Regions from separate parts of the Paenibacillus sp. J22R160 genome, predicted to be linked through region 1. Evidence: riboswitches for the same ligand, from Rfam matches in the RefSeq annotation. Region 1 holds a riboswitch; each other region holds the start of a gene.
The links. A riboswitch is a leader RNA that binds a small molecule or an ion and turns the genes downstream of it on or off. The one in region 1 is predicted to bind cyclic di-AMP.
Positions count from the first base shown of each region.

Region 2: it holds a riboswitch for cyclic di-AMP, as region 1 does, so the genes downstream of both, AC58UW_RS10280 (CAP domain-containing protein) here and AC58UW_RS06275 (hypothetical protein) in region 1, are expected to answer to the same signal.
Region 3: it holds a riboswitch for cyclic di-AMP, as region 1 does, so the genes downstream of both, AC58UW_RS10435 (stalk domain-containing protein) here and AC58UW_RS06275 (hypothetical protein) in region 1, are expected to answer to the same signal.
Region 4: it holds a riboswitch for cyclic di-AMP, as region 1 does, so the genes downstream of both, AC58UW_RS25600 (C40 family peptidase) here and AC58UW_RS06275 (hypothetical protein) in region 1, are expected to answer to the same signal.

Region 1 is NZ_JCAUAU010000002.1:578,710-582,919, reverse strand. Features, by position in the region: gene gudD (glucarate dehydratase) at 1-556, opposite strand, end outside; gene AC58UW_RS06280 (alpha/beta fold hydrolase) at 730-1,602, shown strand; gene AC58UW_RS06275 (hypothetical protein) at 1,657-2,043, opposite strand; cyclic di-AMP (ydaO/yuaA leader) riboswitch at 2,128-2,266, opposite strand; gene AC58UW_RS06270 (alpha/beta hydrolase) at 2,325-3,122, opposite strand; gene AC58UW_RS06265 (MarR family winged helix-turn-helix transcriptional regulator) at 3,209-3,631, opposite strand; gene AC58UW_RS06260 (oligogalacturonate lyase family protein) at 3,718-4,210, opposite strand, start outside.
Region 2 is NZ_JCAUAU010000003.1:702,386-706,595, forward strand. Features, by position in the region: gene AC58UW_RS10265 (Ger(x)C family spore germination protein) at 1-83, shown strand, start outside; gene AC58UW_RS10270 (hypothetical protein) at 80-307, shown strand; gene AC58UW_RS10275 (GerAB/ArcD/ProY family transporter) at 324-1,397, shown strand; gene AC58UW_RS10280 (CAP domain-containing protein) at 1,448-2,113, opposite strand; cyclic di-AMP (ydaO/yuaA leader) riboswitch at 2,121-2,256, opposite strand; gene AC58UW_RS10285 (alpha/beta-type small acid-soluble spore protein) at 2,436-2,669, shown strand; gene AC58UW_RS10290 (ATP-dependent DNA ligase) at 2,742-3,587, opposite strand; gene AC58UW_RS10295 (hypothetical protein) at 3,770-3,946, shown strand; gene AC58UW_RS10300 (extracellular solute-binding protein) at 4,022-4,210, opposite strand, start outside.
Region 3 is NZ_JCAUAU010000003.1:731,655-735,864, reverse strand. Features, by position in the region: gene AC58UW_RS10440 (GNAT family N-acetyltransferase) at 1-974, shown strand, start outside; gene AC58UW_RS10435 (stalk domain-containing protein) at 1,300-2,100, opposite strand; cyclic di-AMP (ydaO/yuaA leader) riboswitch at 2,107-2,259, opposite strand; gene AC58UW_RS10430 (LiaF transmembrane domain-containing protein) at 2,429-2,728, shown strand; gene AC58UW_RS10425 (PspA/IM30 family protein) at 2,757-3,368, shown strand; gene liaF (cell wall-active antibiotics response protein LiaF) at 3,545-4,207, shown strand.
Region 4 is NZ_JCAUAU010000017.1:108,745-112,954, forward strand. Features, by position in the region: gene AC58UW_RS25585 (methyltransferase domain-containing protein) at 1-590, shown strand, start outside; gene AC58UW_RS25590 (DMT family transporter) at 628-948, opposite strand; guanidine-I (ykkC/yxkD leader) riboswitch at 1,038-1,140, opposite strand; gene AC58UW_RS25595 (MSMEG_1061 family FMN-dependent PPOX-type flavoprotein) at 1,208-1,819, opposite strand; gene AC58UW_RS25600 (C40 family peptidase) at 1,951-2,424, opposite strand; cyclic di-AMP (ydaO/yuaA leader) riboswitch at 2,428-2,566, opposite strand; gene AC58UW_RS25605 (hypothetical protein) at 2,734-3,552, opposite strand; gene AC58UW_RS25610 (M1 family metallopeptidase) at 3,610-4,210, opposite strand, start outside.

The DNA.
Region 1 (4,210 bases):
GAAACCAATCATCCTCAGCATCCTCTGCGCCCAGGTAAGGTAGATTTGTTCTTCTCCGATCACCTATATAGAACAAGTAACCTAACATCTCTACTTTATCCCGCTGTTGACCTTCTCCCAAGAGTGCAGCAATGGGAACATCAAGGAATTTACCTAAGAGATCAAGAAGTGCAGCTTCCAATGCCGTAACAGCGTGTATCGTGATACGAAGATCGAAAGTCTGCAAACCGCGCCCTCCCATATCCCGTTCTGCGAATTGCTTGCGAACCTTAGTAAGAATGTTATTGTATTGACCGATCGATTGACCGATAAGCAATGGGCCCGCGTCTTCAAGCGTTTTACGAATATTCTCGCCGCCTGGTACTTCGCCAACGCCAGTATGACCTGCATTGTCTTTGAGAATGACGATATTTCGTGTAAAGAATGGAGCATGAGCACCACTAAGATTGAAGAGCATACTATCGTGTCCTGCAACTGGAATAACTTTTAGTTCGGTAATGATGGGCGTACTGGAAGTTTGGTTTCTCGATTGCTCATTTAGTAGTTCTTGTTTCATGGCTGGCCTCTCCCTTTCAATTGGATGTATACCGGTTGAATGAAGGTGAAAACTAATTAACTACCTTAGATTAAATTGTACCACGTCCTCTAGCTCCTAAGTACTTAAATACCTCATATTCACATATTTTTGTTAGGGAATAGTATGAGCTCGCTAGAGAGGAAGTTGAAATTATGGTTCATTATAAAAAAATGAAGATCGATGGCTGGGAACTATTTTTTCGCCAAGCCGGAAGTCCGTACAATCCAACAATCATCCTTCTTCATGGTTTTCCAAGCTCCTCCCATATGTTCAGGGATTTAATTCCTTTACTGGCAGACCGATTTCATGTCATTGCTCCTGACTATCTAGGATTTGGAAATAGCAGTATGCCTTCCGTTGAAGAATTTTCTTACACTTTCGAGAATCTATCTATTATGATTGAAAAGCTTATTAATAATCTGTGTATTTCTCATTATATGTTGTACGCCCACGATTATGGAGGGCCTATCGGATTCAGATTGGCTGTTCGCAATCCGCAACGCATTCTTGGGTTCGTTATTCAGAATGCCGTGATTAGTGCAAACGGATTAGGGAAACCGTTCGATCTCTTCAAAGCACTTTGGGCAGATCGTAATCCTGCAACCGAAGCGGCCTTTGCCAAGCTAACAACTTTTGATTTTACGAAAATGCAGTATTTAACAGGCGTGTGTCAGCCCTATCTAATTAGCCCCGATGGTTATTTAATGGACCAATTATTCTTAGATCGCCCGGGTAATGGCCAAATTCAGTTGGAACTGGGCTACGATTATCGCAAGAATGTGGAAGAATACCCTGTTTGGCAGCATTACCTGCGAACCTATCAACCTCCTACGCTGGTAACCTGGGGCAAAAATGATTTTATATTTACGTTAAAAGGGGCCCTTACCTTTGGAGAACTATCCAAGTGTGTGGAAACTCATTTTTTATGCGGGGGGCATTTTGTTTTGGAAGAGCAAAGCCAACAAGTTTCCGAGCTTATCAAGCGGTTCTTTGGCCGTATATATGCTTGGGGTTCCTTTACTTAAATAAACGAAAAAGGAGCTGCCGCCGGGCAAGCTCCCTTCTATTGTTGATAATACTTAAATAGTACTGCTGCTGATGTACTCTCTTAGGCATGGATACGGGCCACTGAGGATATGTGCCATGGTAACGATAAAGTTGTGATGATCCTCCAAAATTTGGGGAGAGGTGCCGACGCGATTGGCTAGTGATGGTTCAACCGCTGCTTCCTTTTCTGAACTTAGTTGGTTAAGCAGTTCGTTGTTTTGAGCTACCGTTCTGCAAATTTCCATTAAAGTCTGTGTTTCGACGCCTGATGGCTGGCAAGTCAAATTCGGAAAATGAATATTGAGCTCTTCCAACCGTCTTTTTAAATGAAGAATTTCATGTTGACGTTGTACAGAATCATTGGATCTTTTCACTTGAAAAAGATTCTTCAATCCTTTGGTCACTCTCGTAAGCAGCATGTCTAGTTCCTCCTATTTTCTCTAGAAGAGAAAAAGGAAGCGAGGGAATAGAACCACAAGTAACAGGGTTCCAATGAATGTTTCTATTCTTTTCTTTCTACGCTGACGAAGTTAGCTGACGGATTCGGGTTGAAAGTTAACCCTAACACTATGAAAGTGTACTCACCCCAGAGAACTTGGTTCCCCCGCTTCTTTAATCTAAAGAATTAAGCGTATTTTATCAATTTACTCCAATGTTACAAGAGAAGCAATAGTAATATTTTCTTATATATGCTATGTCATTAGTCATGTATCCCTTTTAACCATATCATTATTCGATCTACTACCTCCTTATATCTTTGCCCAACAAGCAGGCCGGTGTGTGTCGTATTCCAAAGCCCTGTATATTCCGCATGGAGATGTGCTGCTGTCACCTTTCCTCGCTCATCATCCTCCTCACAATTTACTGCTTTGATCACCAAGGCTGGGCTGGCCATCAAACTGCTGTCTACCGAGATCCCACCGTTTGCTTCCAATGAAAAATAAAAAGCGCTAAATGCTTTTGACGACTCCATAGTTACATATTTTCTCTGAAAATCAACATCATCTGCCGATTCATCTATACTAGTATTCTCTTCTCGGGTTGGCGCAGGCATTAAGATTCCCGGTGTCATCTGAGGCATATGTTTATAGGGTACAGATTCATATACTTCCTTGCTTATACTTGTATCGATGACCACCAAGCCTGCTAGTTTGATGGTTTCAGCCAGCTTTTGGCTTAATATGCCACCCATACTAAATCCTATGAGAATCGGTGGAACACTAATCTCAGCCAGAACCTCTTTCATATCCTCCAAATAATCCTCGAAGGAGACATTTGTCAAATCAAACACTCTGCTTTTGTAATGACCTCTCAAGTTCATAACATAGCATTTCCACCCTTCGCTTATAAAGTGAGGGATGTATTTGCTCCACATCCAACTTCCCGTGTAGGCACCGTGTACAAATAAAAGCGGAGGTCTTTTGGTAGCTTTCTCCGGAAGGCCCTCACCTTCGAATATTTCTAAGTAGAGATCATTTTCTCCGATATATTTCACCATGTGGTCAGGCAAATCTTTCGTATAGTCTTTCATAAAAAGCTCCTCTCGCCTTATAGTTTGACGTCAAACTATTTATCCAAAAAAAATTAGAAGTTGTGATATATTTTCATTAGAATTCTTAGCAATTCCTCTTTTTCTTTATCCGTAATCTCACCATAAAAAACGTTTAGCATGTCTTGTGAAATGGATTCAAATACAGGTTTCAGTTCCTCCCCCTTTGGCGTTAAGGAAACATAGACAACTCTTGTATCTACGGTGTCCCTTTCCTTAATCGTGTAACCGAGACGGACCAATTTGTCAACAAGCGCAGTCACTGTAGACTTATCTTTATCAATTTTCTTGGCAATCTCCGCCATAGTCAATCTTGGCGTCTTGAATAGAGCAAAGATAATATCACCATGTGAAATCGCAATATCATCGACCCCGTATTTCGCCATCTCGGATATAATAAACCGATTCGTCTTTTCTCTAATTTTGGATAGGAGTGATACAGCATCTCTAGGTTTCATATCTACATTATAGTTTGACGTCAAACTAATGTCAAATATAAATGTGAGGCAGCCGAACTAAGTTACCGGCTGCCTAGAGCTACTTTTCACAAATCCACTTTATAAATACAAGGAACTCCCTCCATATCAGAGGTAAATATAATAAACGAGCCATCAGGCGAGAAAGCCGGATGCGGGTGGGCATCCTGTGTGTTGCCGTAAGACTTCCAGCTAGTTCCATGGGAGCATAGTCGCTCTTCTTGCCTCAACTCTACATCCACTAAATAAATGAAATGCTGCTCAGGCAGTTGCCCGTCCCCTACGATCTTCGTGTGATTGGCATTCGAAATAAAGTGGCAGTACTTGGAGCAGTTCATCCAGACTTCTTCCGCTAACGTCTCCGAGTCCATGAAGCGGATGCTTTCATGATAGAGATCGTCCTTATGCCGATAAACATAGGCAAATCTGGAACCGTCGGCAAGCCAATACTCATGCGTGATGAGCTCATCATGCGTTTGTTCCTTGGCGCAGCGCAGCCGCGTCCCGTCCTTTTGGACCAGCCAGAGCCTAGCATCGATTAGATGCCCAGGACCTTCATGA
Region 2 (4,210 bases), on a different contig from region 1:
GAATGCTGCGTCCTGGGCTATCCAGCATCAAATCTTCTCGACCCGAAGAGGAGAAAGAAAAGGAAGAGGAGTCTACAAAATGACATCCAAAGACATTCCCATGTGCATGGCCGCATGCTTACTCATCACTCTCTTTCAGTGGTTTCGCCTGAAAAACGCGCCAAACAAAGAGAAAGCGGCTTATCTCTCCATCTTGGCCCTATGCTGGATTCTAGCGATCATATTGGTCATGAATCCAAGCATGCCAGGTCCGACGCAGCTGGTGAATGCAATTTTCCACCCTCTCGGTAAACTCTTAGATCGTTAAAGGAGCTTTTGTGGACATGCAGATCGGCGGGAAACAATTATTCTGGATGATATTGATCATGCAGCTGGGGATGACCATTTTACTGACCATTAATCCAGCTATCCAAACTGCGAAGCAAGACGCTTGGCTTTCAACGGTTTGTGCAACCGGGATAGGTGTAGGCGTCGCATTTATTTGTACTCGGTTGAGCCTGTCTCATCCAGGGCAAACCATGATTGAATTTTCCAAGAGGTTATTGGGTCGATACGTCGGCAATATGGTCATCGTGGTGTATTTCATCTACTGGTACAGTGTGCTTGCGATTATACTTAGGCAATACTCAGAGTTCATCGTCGCGACTATTCTGCCGAGAACCCCCATCCTTGTCCCGATTCTGGGTATGCTCCTCGTTGCGATCTATGTAACTTTCTCAGGGATAGAGGTTATTGCCAGATGCTGCGAGATCCTAGGTCCCTTCACCCTGTTTGGGATTGCAATTCCTCTTCTGCTCAGCCTAAAAAATATCCACATCAACAATATCCTTCCCTTCTATGTGGATACCGGTGCGATGACAATCTTGAAGGGAGCACTGCCGACCTCAACGTTTCTTGGGGATTGTATCCTGCTGCTCGTCATCATGGGTTTTCTTTCTAAGCCCCAAACAGGGGTGAAACCGGCCATTCTTGGGGTGGCTGCTGCAGGTTTGTTAACAAGCATTTCGACTTTCTTAATCGTTTCCGTGTTTGGACACCTCTCCGCTTCGGGCCAAACCTATCCTTACTTTAATTTGGTTCGTTATATTACCTACTACGACTTTTTCCAAAACCTCGACTCCTTTGTTGTCGCCATTTGGATTATTAGTGTGTTCACCAAAGTATCTCTCTACTTTTTCGTCTGCACGTATGGAACAGCTCAAAGCTTTGGTCTTAAAAAATGGCGACGCATAATTTGGTTCGTAGCGCCTGTTATCTTACTGCTAGCTTTGATCCCGCGGGACTTTATCGATAGTTCCGTGCTTTTTCCGCAAAAAATCGCGATCCCTTATTTCTTGCCTGTCCATGCGATCGGTCTGCCGCTTGTGATGTGGGGAGTTGCTAAGTGGAAAAAATAAATAAAACCCTTGGGAATTCCCATCCGGGAAATCTCAAGGGCTGCTTTGGATTAATTGCTGATGAATTCTTGCACCCATTCTCCGTTATAATAGGCAACGCCAATCTTAGTGAAGTTAGGGCTCAAAATATTTTGACGGTGGCCTGTGCTGTTCATCCACGCTTTCATGACGGCTTCAGGCGTAGGCTGTCCTTTGGCAATGTTCTCACCTGCATAGGAATAACGAATGCCATAAGTGCTCATCATATCAAAAGGTGACCCATAGGTCGGCGACGTATGATCAAAATAGCCGTTGTTGTACATATCCTTGGCTTTGTCCAATGCCATAGCTGTGAGTGCGCTATCGCTAGTTAGCGCTTTTAGCCCAGCTTTTACCCGTTCCTGGTTAACTAAAGTAACGACTTGGCTGGCATAAGCCGACTGCGCTGGCGCAGGTGTAGCTGGAGTAGCAGGGGCTGGTGTTTGCGTACCGCCGGTTGTACCCGTGCTGCCCGGAATGTTCAACTTCATCCCTGACCAGATCACATTCGGGTTGGCAACCTGAGGGTTGGCCTGAATGAGGGAAGTGAGGCTCACGCCATACTTCTTGGAGATTAACCACATGGTGTCGTTGCCTGACACCGTGTGCGTGGCGGACGCGGCCATGGCTGCGCTTGAGCTCATAAGGACACTAAGTCCAATAGCACCGGTAACGACTAGCTTTTTGTAACGTTTCAACATAGAAATCTCTCCTTTTTGCGGCCTGCGAGGTTAGCTGTCGGATTCGGGTCAAAGAGTAATCACCCGGCCGCTTAGATAGCGGCTTCACCCCAAAGGATGGGTCCCCCGTGCTTCCTGAGAAGCTTCGGCCTTCTAAGTTTTTGATCCATAATCGATCTTTCCGATTGTAACACGGGGTTTTACTGAAAACATGACTCAAAATTTTCCAACACTTTTTGAAAGCGCATTCAAAGCACTTCGAAAATATTTTCCAAATACATGAATAAAAAACCATAACTTCCACAAAATACTCATACACCAAATAAAGGAGTGAATCCAGATGGCTAGCAGTAGAAGCAATTCCATACTTGTGCAACAAGCAAAATCAGCTCTTGAGCAAATGAAATACGAGGTCGCTCAGGAACTAGGTATTCAGATTCCTCAGGACGGATATTATGGGTACATGGCTACTCGCGATACTGGGGCAATCGGCGGACATATTACGAGAAGATTGATTCAAATCGCTGAGCAACAGCTAAGCGGCAGCAGCAACGGCAACTTTAGACGCATGTAAGTAACCGCATGTACAGATCAAAAAGACTGCACCACCACTTCCTCCTTGGTGATCCAGTCTTTTTTGTTTTTCTCAAATCACAAATTCCATAAAAACCGGCGATCGAAGCCTTCCGTTTCTCGTCCAGTTTTTCGTCTTAACCTTGGCCATCAGCCGCGGTTCCATATAGGCGAAATGGTTGTCTTCTTTGAAAACTAAGCGATGCTTCACGCCGTCTAGCGCCTTCTGATGCAGAGGTGTTACCCCTGTCTCAATCACCCCGACAGGAATTTTCAATCCATTCGCAGAGTCAATAGAGGCAAGTAGAGCAAAGTTATTTTTCCTATAACCAGAAATGTAGACATCAATATAAGTCCAGTTAATCACTTTTTGCCATTGCCTGGAGCGTTTGTTGCTTTCGTACTTAAAATTTTCTTTTTTAGACTTCAAAATGATGCCCTCAAGCCCATCCTGCCGGATTTTCTCAAAATAATCCACCGCTTTACCTTCGTAAACCTTCACTTTTTTGTACCTATCATTCTCAATAAAAGCCTGATCTAACAGCTCCTTACGTTTAAGCAAGGGCAATTCGGTGACATCAATCCCCTTGTATTTTAAAATGTCAAATGCGCAAAATACAACAGGCGATAAATCCGTCGGAGTTAAAAATCTAGCTGACATCGCTTCAAAATCCGGTTTACCTTGATCATCCAGAATGACCAATTCACCGTCAAGTATCGTTCCCTCAGGAATCGGACATTGGAATAGCTCAGGAAATTTGTGAGTAACCAATTGATTGTCTTTCGTATATACATATAGTTTGTCCATATTTGAAAGAATACACCTAAGACCATCTAGTTTAACTTCTGCAACATGATGTTTACTGTTATACGGTCTATTATCTTTGGCGTCTTGCAAAAGCATAGGAGAAATGAACATATGAAATCACCCTACGTTAGATGATACTGCACAGTTATTCATCTGCCTATAGGGACTTGGAGGAAATCGAGACCAACCCGCTCCATTTTCGACAAAACAAGTGCAAACTATCTCTACAATGCGACAACTAAATTCGCAAATCCCTTTTATAATGAAGATAGATGAATGGGAGGGATGTTCGCATGGACAAGCTATTTATCAAAAGATTGCATACTTTGAATCGCCGCGACGAGCTTAGATCAATGCTGCTGATTGAAGGTATTAAACTCACTCTCAAACGGAAAAAGGAACTCGGCTTATTTTATAGATTGTTCAAGAAAACCAAGAAGAAACCCATTGTTGCTAAAGGATGGAACTAACATGCCACACGCAAAGAGGCGACCAAGAAAAGTAGAATCCTCTACCTTCATGGCCGCCTCTACTATTTTCCTGCCTTACTTGCCGCTCTTCGCATATTGCGCGCTGAACTCCTCAATCACTTTATCGCCGCCGGCTTTTCTCCACTGCTCAATCGCTTGCTTCCAGCCTGCCTCATCAATTTTACCCAGGATATATTTCGTCCGGGCATCGTCAATGATCGGCTTCAGCTCGCTGCCTTTGGTCGTTTGCGTCTCGGAAACGAG
Region 3 (4,210 bases), on a different contig from region 1:
TGGGCGGAATTGCGGGAGTAGCGACGTGGCCGGAGTACAGGCGTAATGGGATGGTCGCGAAGCTGATCCTTCAAGCACTCAAGGTCATGAAGGAGCAAGGGCAGACGCTTTCCTTTCTATCCCCATTTAAGTTTGAATTTTATCGGAAATATGGCTGGGAGACGTATATTGATTACCTGAAATATGAAATTCCTGGGGATAAGCTTCCTAAATTTCATGCCTCGGAAGGCAGTTCTATCGTTCGTGTGACGAAGGAATGGGAGTTATTGAATCCTATTTATGAGCAATATGCCCAGCAATTCAATGGCATGTTGAAGCGGGACGCTAATTGGTGGAACAACAAATATTTTAGAAACAAAAAAGGTATGGTAGCCCTCTATGAAAATGCGCAGGGCGAACGGACGGGGTATGTTTTTTATCAAGTGAAAGAGTTTACGGCAATCATTCATGAGATGGTGTTTTTAGATGAAGAAACAAGACGTGGGTTATGGAAGTTCATAGCGGATCATGATTCAATGATCTCCAAGGTGGAGGTTAAAGCGCCAATCGATGATCAACTGACTTTCTTAGTTCATGACCCTAAGTTTAAGCAAGAGAAAATAACATACTTTTCAGCGCGTATTGTAGATGTTGAAGCTTTCCTTAAGCAATATAGGTTTGAACTGCGCAAGGAAGTTGAACCGATCTATTTGAGGATTTCTGACCCGCATGCTGATTGGAACGACGGCATTTTCAAATTACAATTTACAGACAACGGGGAAAAAGCGCAGGTAACCAAGTTAGCTGAGGGTGAGCAACTAGCTGATGACCAGCTACTGACCTGTAGTATACAAACGCTGACAGCCTTATTTATGAGTTATCAAAAAGCGGGCTTTATGGCTAGAATTGAGCGGCTTCAAGGCTCGAAGGAGCTAGTTACGAGGTTGGAAGCAGCTATTCCGCAGCGGACGACGTATTTGGCGGATTTCTTTTAGATGAATCAGTCCCGGTGTTCCGGGGCTGATTTTTTATTTGGAGGGAACTACAGTCCGCTATCTCTCGGAAAAGGATGGTTTTGACATGTAAGGGAAACTACAGTTCGCTATTTTGCCGATTTCACCTGAAAATTACATCATTGATGGCAAATAAGAGCCGGTAGCTCCGTTCCGAAAGAGAAATGCTCAATTTTCCTCCAATAGCGGACTCCAGTTCCTTTGAGGCGATTCGATCAAGTAGATTTGGAGAGCCCGGAGTTGCAGGGCAGTTTATGTGAGGCTCTCAGTAGCCGTATGTTCGCCAAAATTAAAAAACCCGTGATCATCACGGGTTTAGTTTGTACACCTTAACAGTTTGGAAGCCGAATTTGCGTAAAGATTGCTTGGAGCCTGGAACAAAAATATCAACGCGTTTACCTTTGATTGATCCGCCAGTATCCGTTGCATAAGCATACATGCCGCCTTTCGGCAGGCCGTTGAAATCATAACCTTCTATATAGAGCTTAGATCCAAGTGGAATAACAGATGGATCTACAGCAACGGTTCCGATTCCTAATGGATTACCCATATAATCCAAAGCACCAAATCCGCCATTTTCAGATGGATCTGCCGAGTAGGCTGTTGACTCAAATAATTCATAATCAGGTGCGTGTTGATGGCCATCTTTACTTAGAATCGCTAGTTTGCTGCTTGCGTCCCATTGAACGGGGATGTCGGAAGCATTGCTTAGAAAGCGAAGTGGCACGTATACACGCCCGTTTTGGAACTCGGCATGTGTGTCCATCTCGACACGCGTGCTATCGATTTCGGCCTCTTTTTGACCTGACACTAAGGAAATAGAATGCTTGTCGTTGTTAAGGGTGACTTTGATTTCGTCGCCTTCCTTTTGCCATTGTACGTCATAACCCAGCTTCTCTGTTACGAAACGGATCGGTACTTGTGTTGCATGGTTGTCATCCAAATAAGGTTGTGCATCCGGAAATTGAACCAGGTCATCATTGACTTGAACTTTCACGTCCATACTCGCGGCTGCGTAAGCATGTCCCGAAAATAGGGAAAAAAAGCCCCCTGCCAAAACTGTGGCGGACACAGCAAGGCATGTTAACCCTTTTGTAAACAAATTCAATTGGAAATCCTCCTTCAAATGAGCCTCCGAGGTTAGTTGACGGGTTCGGGAAGAAGGTTCTCCCTAGTCTGCTCTGCGTACAGAGCAAATATTCACCCCATGTAAATCGTCCCCCGTACCGGCACTTTGTCTGTGCACCGGACTCGGCTTTAAATATTTTATCATTGATAGAATAAGAGAAACAACACCCAAAATATGGTTACAGGTCTTAGTGCGTACTGGACTTAGGTCTAGGTACAAAAACAGTCGGGAGTCCGTTTTGACATGTTTGCATTTCGGCTACGATAGTAGCATGAAGATTACGCGAAGGGCGGTTGCAATTATGAGTATGAATCGATCGAAAAGCTGGGCATTCATTCTAATAGCAGTAGGCTTCCTCATTTGTATGCATCAAGTTGGTATGCATTTTCATGTAATGGGATTGTTGATTCCTGTGGTGATGGTGGGGCTTGGTTATGTCGGGATTACTAATGGAAAGAAGATTGGATGGGTTATTTTTGGAGTTGGCGCTTTGATTTTAATTACAAAATTATCTGGATTCCTCGCGATTGTGTTTGCTGTGTGGTTAATCTATTACGGCTATCGCATGCTGAAGAAGCAAAACGATTCGGCGGAGTTCAAACTTTAATCAATAGGAACTTAGGGGGTGTGGGATAATGAGCGTATTTCATCGTATTGGTAAAATGGCGGATATGGCCTGGCAGGAAGCAGCAAGCAAGCTGGACCTGCATGAACGGGGAGGTTGCCACTCCGACTCCGGACGCTCCGGAGGATCGCCGGGCATCGCCGAGCTGGAGGAGCGCTACGAGGAGGCGCTGCAGCGAACGATAGAGCTGCGCAAGCTAAGCGTCGACGCGGAGGAGATGGCACAGCTGCGTGCCGAGCAGGCCGAGCTGGCCATGCGCGCTGGCGACGAAGAGCTGGCGCGTCTAGCGCTGCAAGAGAAGCTGCGCTTGGAAGCTGCCTGCGAGCAGTACCGCGCGCAGTACGCGAGCAGCCAGGACGTCTGCCTGGCGCTCGCAGATGAGCTGGCGGCGCAGCGTGCCGGCCGCGCAGCAGGCGCTGGACAGCCGCGCAGCGGGCTGTCCAAGGAAGAAGCTCGCGAGGCATTGCGCGAGCTGGAAGCGACCGGCCGCGAGCTCGGCCGGGAAGCGCTGCAGGGCCTGCGCGTGGCGGGGCGCGTGTCGCGAGAGACGCTGAAGGAGGCTGGCAGCAACCTCCAGCAGGAGCTGCGCAAGCTTCAGCAGGATTGGCGCGACAAGAAATAAGCCTCGCGTGATTGTACTGCGCCGCGCAAAGCATGCGGCGCAGCCGAGTTCCGGCCTCCATTCCTCTTATCAGATCCTTGCTGGGCAAGGATTTGCATCTTGGAGGCTGTCCATTCTTATGGTATGCTAGGAATCTATAATGAACGAATTAATCGGCAGCCAGAGGAGGTGCAGAGATGGGCGAAGAAACCAAAAACAACCGCAACCGGAATACAGCCCTAGTGCTGATTGGCGCCGGTCTTTTTTTGCTTCTGGATCATACGATAGGCTTTTTCCCCATTCTTGCGATTATCCTCGTCTTGCTGGGCATTCATCGAGTCCGTTCCCGCAAAGACCGCAAAGGTTTTGTGCTCATCGGAGTGGGAGCAGTCATTCTGTTTGGCGATCATGTTACGATTGTTTTCGCTATTGTTTTGATTTCACTAGGGTTCTTTTTCATCCGTTCTAAGCAGGTGCATAAAGATGACACCTATATTCAGAAGCAGAAGCTGATGGATAGCGTCCGTCTGGGACGTGAGCCTTGGATCATGCGCAATAGTTCAACGTGGTATATTATTGGCGAGACCTATATCGATCTCTCGCTGGCCATTTTGGAGCAAAAGGAAACGACGCTTATCCTGCAAGGTGTGATAGGCGATGTTGATATAAAGGTACCAGATGATATTGGCGTTTCAGTAGGAGCTTCTGTCACCTTTGGTCAAATCCAAGTCGGCAGTGAGCGCGAGTCTGGCGTAATGAACAAATTGCATTGGCAATCGTCCAATTATGAGAGCTGCGACCACCGTGTGAAACTTGTGCTTTCTTATATCGTAGGAGATATTAAAATCAAAGTGATGTAACAA
Region 4 (4,210 bases), on a different contig from region 1:
GCGAGGATACGGATTATCAGCAAGAACTTGCGATGCTGGCGGATATCGTGCAGAAGCAGGTAACTGGGAGCCGTGTTCTGGAGGTGGCTTGCGGTACTGGATATTGGACACAGTTCATGGCGGAAACGGCCAAACACATCGTTGGTGTGGACGTTCGACCAGAGGTGCTGCGAATTGCTGAATCTAAGTCCTGGCCGCTTCATAATACTTCGTTCGTGGAAGGGGACGCCTACCGGCTATCTGAGGTAAAAGGGGACTTTGACTACGGTCTCGCCAACTTCTGGTTTTCGCATATTCCGAAAAATCGCCTGGATTCCTTTCTGCAAGGATTCCACGAGCGGCTTGGACGAGGGGCCTGCGTTTTTATGGCGGATAATGTGTACGTGCCGGGAAGAGGCGGCGAGCTGATTACGAGTGAACATAGCGAAGATACGTACAAAAGAAGGGAGCTGGCCGATGGCTCCAAGCATGAAATTATTAAAAACTACTATTCGTACGAAGAGTTGAATGAAATCTTTAAGCCGCTGTCGGAGAATCTGCGCATATTTGTTGGCAGCTCTTTCTGGTATGTTAGTTACATAGTGGCTTAGGAAATCTTCGGCCAAAGTGAAGTGACAAACGGTAGGCTTAATGTCCGGATGTGAACTTAAGGCCGAGAACGCCGACGAGAATGAGGATCATGAATAGGATACGCAGTAAACTAACAGGCTCATTCAGAAATAGGGTGCCGATAATAATCGCACCTACAGCGCCAATCCCCGTCAAAGCCGCGTAGGCTGTGCCGATGGGAAGAGTTTTCGTAGCTGCTGCCAGAAAATAAAAGCTGATGATCATGCCGACAATGGTGATGCTGGATGGAATCAGTCGTGTAAAACCATTAGAAAACTTCAATGAGATCGCCCAAACGACTTCAAAAACACCTGCAATGACGAGATATAACCATGCCATCTTGAATCACTCCTTTAAAAAGTAAACGAATATGCCCTTAGATCGCGGCAAAAAAGAAAAAGCCTGGAAGCAATATCGCTGCGCGATAAGACTCCCGGGCTTTTTCCCCTCCGTGATCACAGCGTATCCGCTGTGTGTTTTCTCTCGGACCAGACTGACGCTGCAGCGCCACGGAACCCTAGAAACATGATGCCGTCATTATAGGACGTCTTACATGCTATGTCAAGTTACACCTTTTGGAATAAGGGTGATACTTGCCCTATTCCTTCAGCTCGATGCCATTCCGAGCGACGTGAGCACGGAACATGGCCATGCTGTCCGGGTGCTCCTGCGCTGGCAGCCAAGCGTCTTGCTCCCAAACCTTGGATAGCTTGAGGGCGCGGCTGCAGTGAACGAAGCATTCCTGCACTTCAACGCCAACCGCGACAACAGGGAGCTTGCCGCCAAGCTGCATACTTTCCAGCAGCTGCTCATCCTGCGTCAGCCAAGCGCGCCCGTTAATCCGCAGCACGGTTTCGACGCCGGGGATGACGAACACCATGCCGACTTGGGGATTGTCGAGCAAATTTTGCATAGAGTCGATGCGGCGATTCCCAAGCCGTTCTGGATAGATCAGACGCTGATCATCCAGAACACGGACGAAGCCCGGATGGTCGCCGCGCGGAGAGACATCGCAAAGACCCTCTTTATTTGATGTGGATAAGAAAAATAAAGGGGATTTAGCCAAAAAAGCGCGTATATGATCGTCGATGCTGGAGATGACTTTATTCTGGACGGCAGCGTGTGGTTCACCAACACGGGGCCTTAACTCCTCAAGGGACTGAATAATACCAGGGAATGGCGGTTTGTCGTTTCCGCTTGTTAGCGACATGATTCGTGTCCTTTCTCGAAGCCGTAGGACTTCTGACAAATTTGTTACCACAAGAAATGAATAAAAGCCCTGAAAAGCGGGCTCATTCGAGCTAACGCTGGTCTGGGCTTTATTCATGATGAACAAGAAAATTACTTGGATTCAGCAGTTAGTTGATTGTAGATATCATCCCACAGAACACGTCTAGCGGATACATACCTTTTCGCATAGTAGGATTGGCTGAGCTTGTTGATCACAATGCCTTCATTGGAAGCAGAGTGAATGAATTCACCGTTTCCAAGGTAGATGCCAACGTGAGAAACGCCTTTGCCCCCTGTGTCGAAGAACACAAGATCACCTTTACGAAGATCACTTTTGTCGATCCAGTAGCCCTCTTTATTTTGAGCTGCTGAACTATGAGGAAGGTCAATGCCGAATTTATTGAACACGTACGCGGTGAAACCAGAGCAATCAAAGCCTCTTGTTGTCGTTCCCGCATCGCGGTACGGTGTTCCGATCAATTCGTTAACCGTTGTGTCCAATGTGGATTCTGCTGCAGACACACTCCCTAAAGCTACACTCAAAAACAAAACAAGACTAAAAAAAAGAGCAACAACCTTTTTCAACTGCTTGTCTCCTTCCGGTGCCTACGAGGTTAGCTGGAGGGTTCGGTTGAAGGTTCCCTATGATCCCTGTCTTGCAAGATCAATTCACCCGGAGTGGTTCCCCCGTTTCCCCAAGAAATGAGGAATTCGGCATGAAATATTTGGTTTTTTAAGGCTAGTTACTTAATTCGTCATAAACATCGAAATTCCTCCTTTTTCGTGCAATATGGTCTGAAAAAATGTGTAAAGGTTCGCTTTACAGACAAAAAAACCCCCTTTTGCAAGGGGATTGAACAATTCTAAACCATTTTTGGTTTAATTTATTATTTTTTATCGTCCCATTTTGGCGGAAAGAAGCTGAAATTGGGAGGTGATGGACCACATTTGCATGAAAATATGGAAGAGCGGGAAAAGCTGATAAATGATTAGCGCTACCAGACCTGCCCAGATATAGGTCGTTGTGACTGTAATCCCTGCCAAAAGTCCTGAACTGAGGACAAGTATTAGGGAAAGGCCGATAATCGGAAGCGAATACCGCATGAACGTTATCACCGTGGATAGAATGCCGAGCTGCGCAGCAATGGCGAACTGCACGTACATAAAAAGCAGATGCAGCAAGAATCCATATACCAGCATACCGATTAACCAAGGCAATAAGTCGAGAGAGGCTTGTTCATAAGATGTGCTGTGAGCGAGCACCTTCTGCGCTTTGGGCAGCACCCAGATGAGAGGCAGCAGTGACAAGACGATTCGGATCATATATGCGGCGAAGAAGGGGAGCGTGAGTTCCTTGATGCCGCGGACGAAGCGATAGCCGGCATTTTGATCAGAGTGTGTGAGCGAATAGTAGACGCCGCTGTTCAGCATAGGGGTGAGCAGCATGCGAGCTAGGAGCAAGGCAGCCAGCCACAACAAGTAGGAATGGCTAAGATCCGTTTTGAATAACTGGAACTGACTTTCGGCTAGAAAAAGCTGGAGGGCTTCCTTCGGCTGGTCACCGCCGGGAAAGCGGTGCATGAGAGGGACTAGCACCCCTTGTACAAGCTTATAAAGCAGCATACCCCAACACATTTGGTACATGAATATGACAATCGTGGCGAAGGGTTGCCGTAGAGCCGCCCTGAAGCCGGATTTAAGATAAGTTGTCACGGGTGTCCCTCCTAAGCGTTGTTTGCTGAAGGCAAACTTGCCTTGTAGAGTGGGCGCCTACCAGGCCACCCACCCGAAAATAGCTTGCAGGAATTGAACAATGCCAAGATTTAGGCGGAGCTTCCACTTGGTATCTACTTCTGCTTGCATGTAGTTATTAATATGCTTGTTCTCAAGAATGAGCGAGTAGCTCGGATCGATGCGAACCCAGTCTACAGGCGTCGTATGGGTTAGTTTGTATTCAATGCTGCTCTCTTTGCCGTCCCATGTTTTGTCGAGCACCGTGCCATCAGCGAAATGAAACTGGATCGGCACCTCAGGCGAATTTCCGCCGCGCTTGGAGATGAGGATCGTGCTCTCGTAAGGGCCAGCACCTTTGCTGCCTGCAGCTTTCACATGGATGCTCTCAATCGAGTAATCAATCATCTTCGAGCCGTAAACATATTCATTGAAGAAGTCGTCCCACTTCATTTTGGATACATCCTCGACAACGTTTTGAAAGTCTTTGGTGGAAGGATGCTTGAATTGCCACTTTTGAAAATAGGTGCGCATGATTCGATCCATGGTCTTGATGCCGACCTGCTTCTCAATCGCTTTCAGCACAAGTTTGCCTCTTGTATACACATTTTCTGCGTATTGATCATGTCCGGTATAGGCC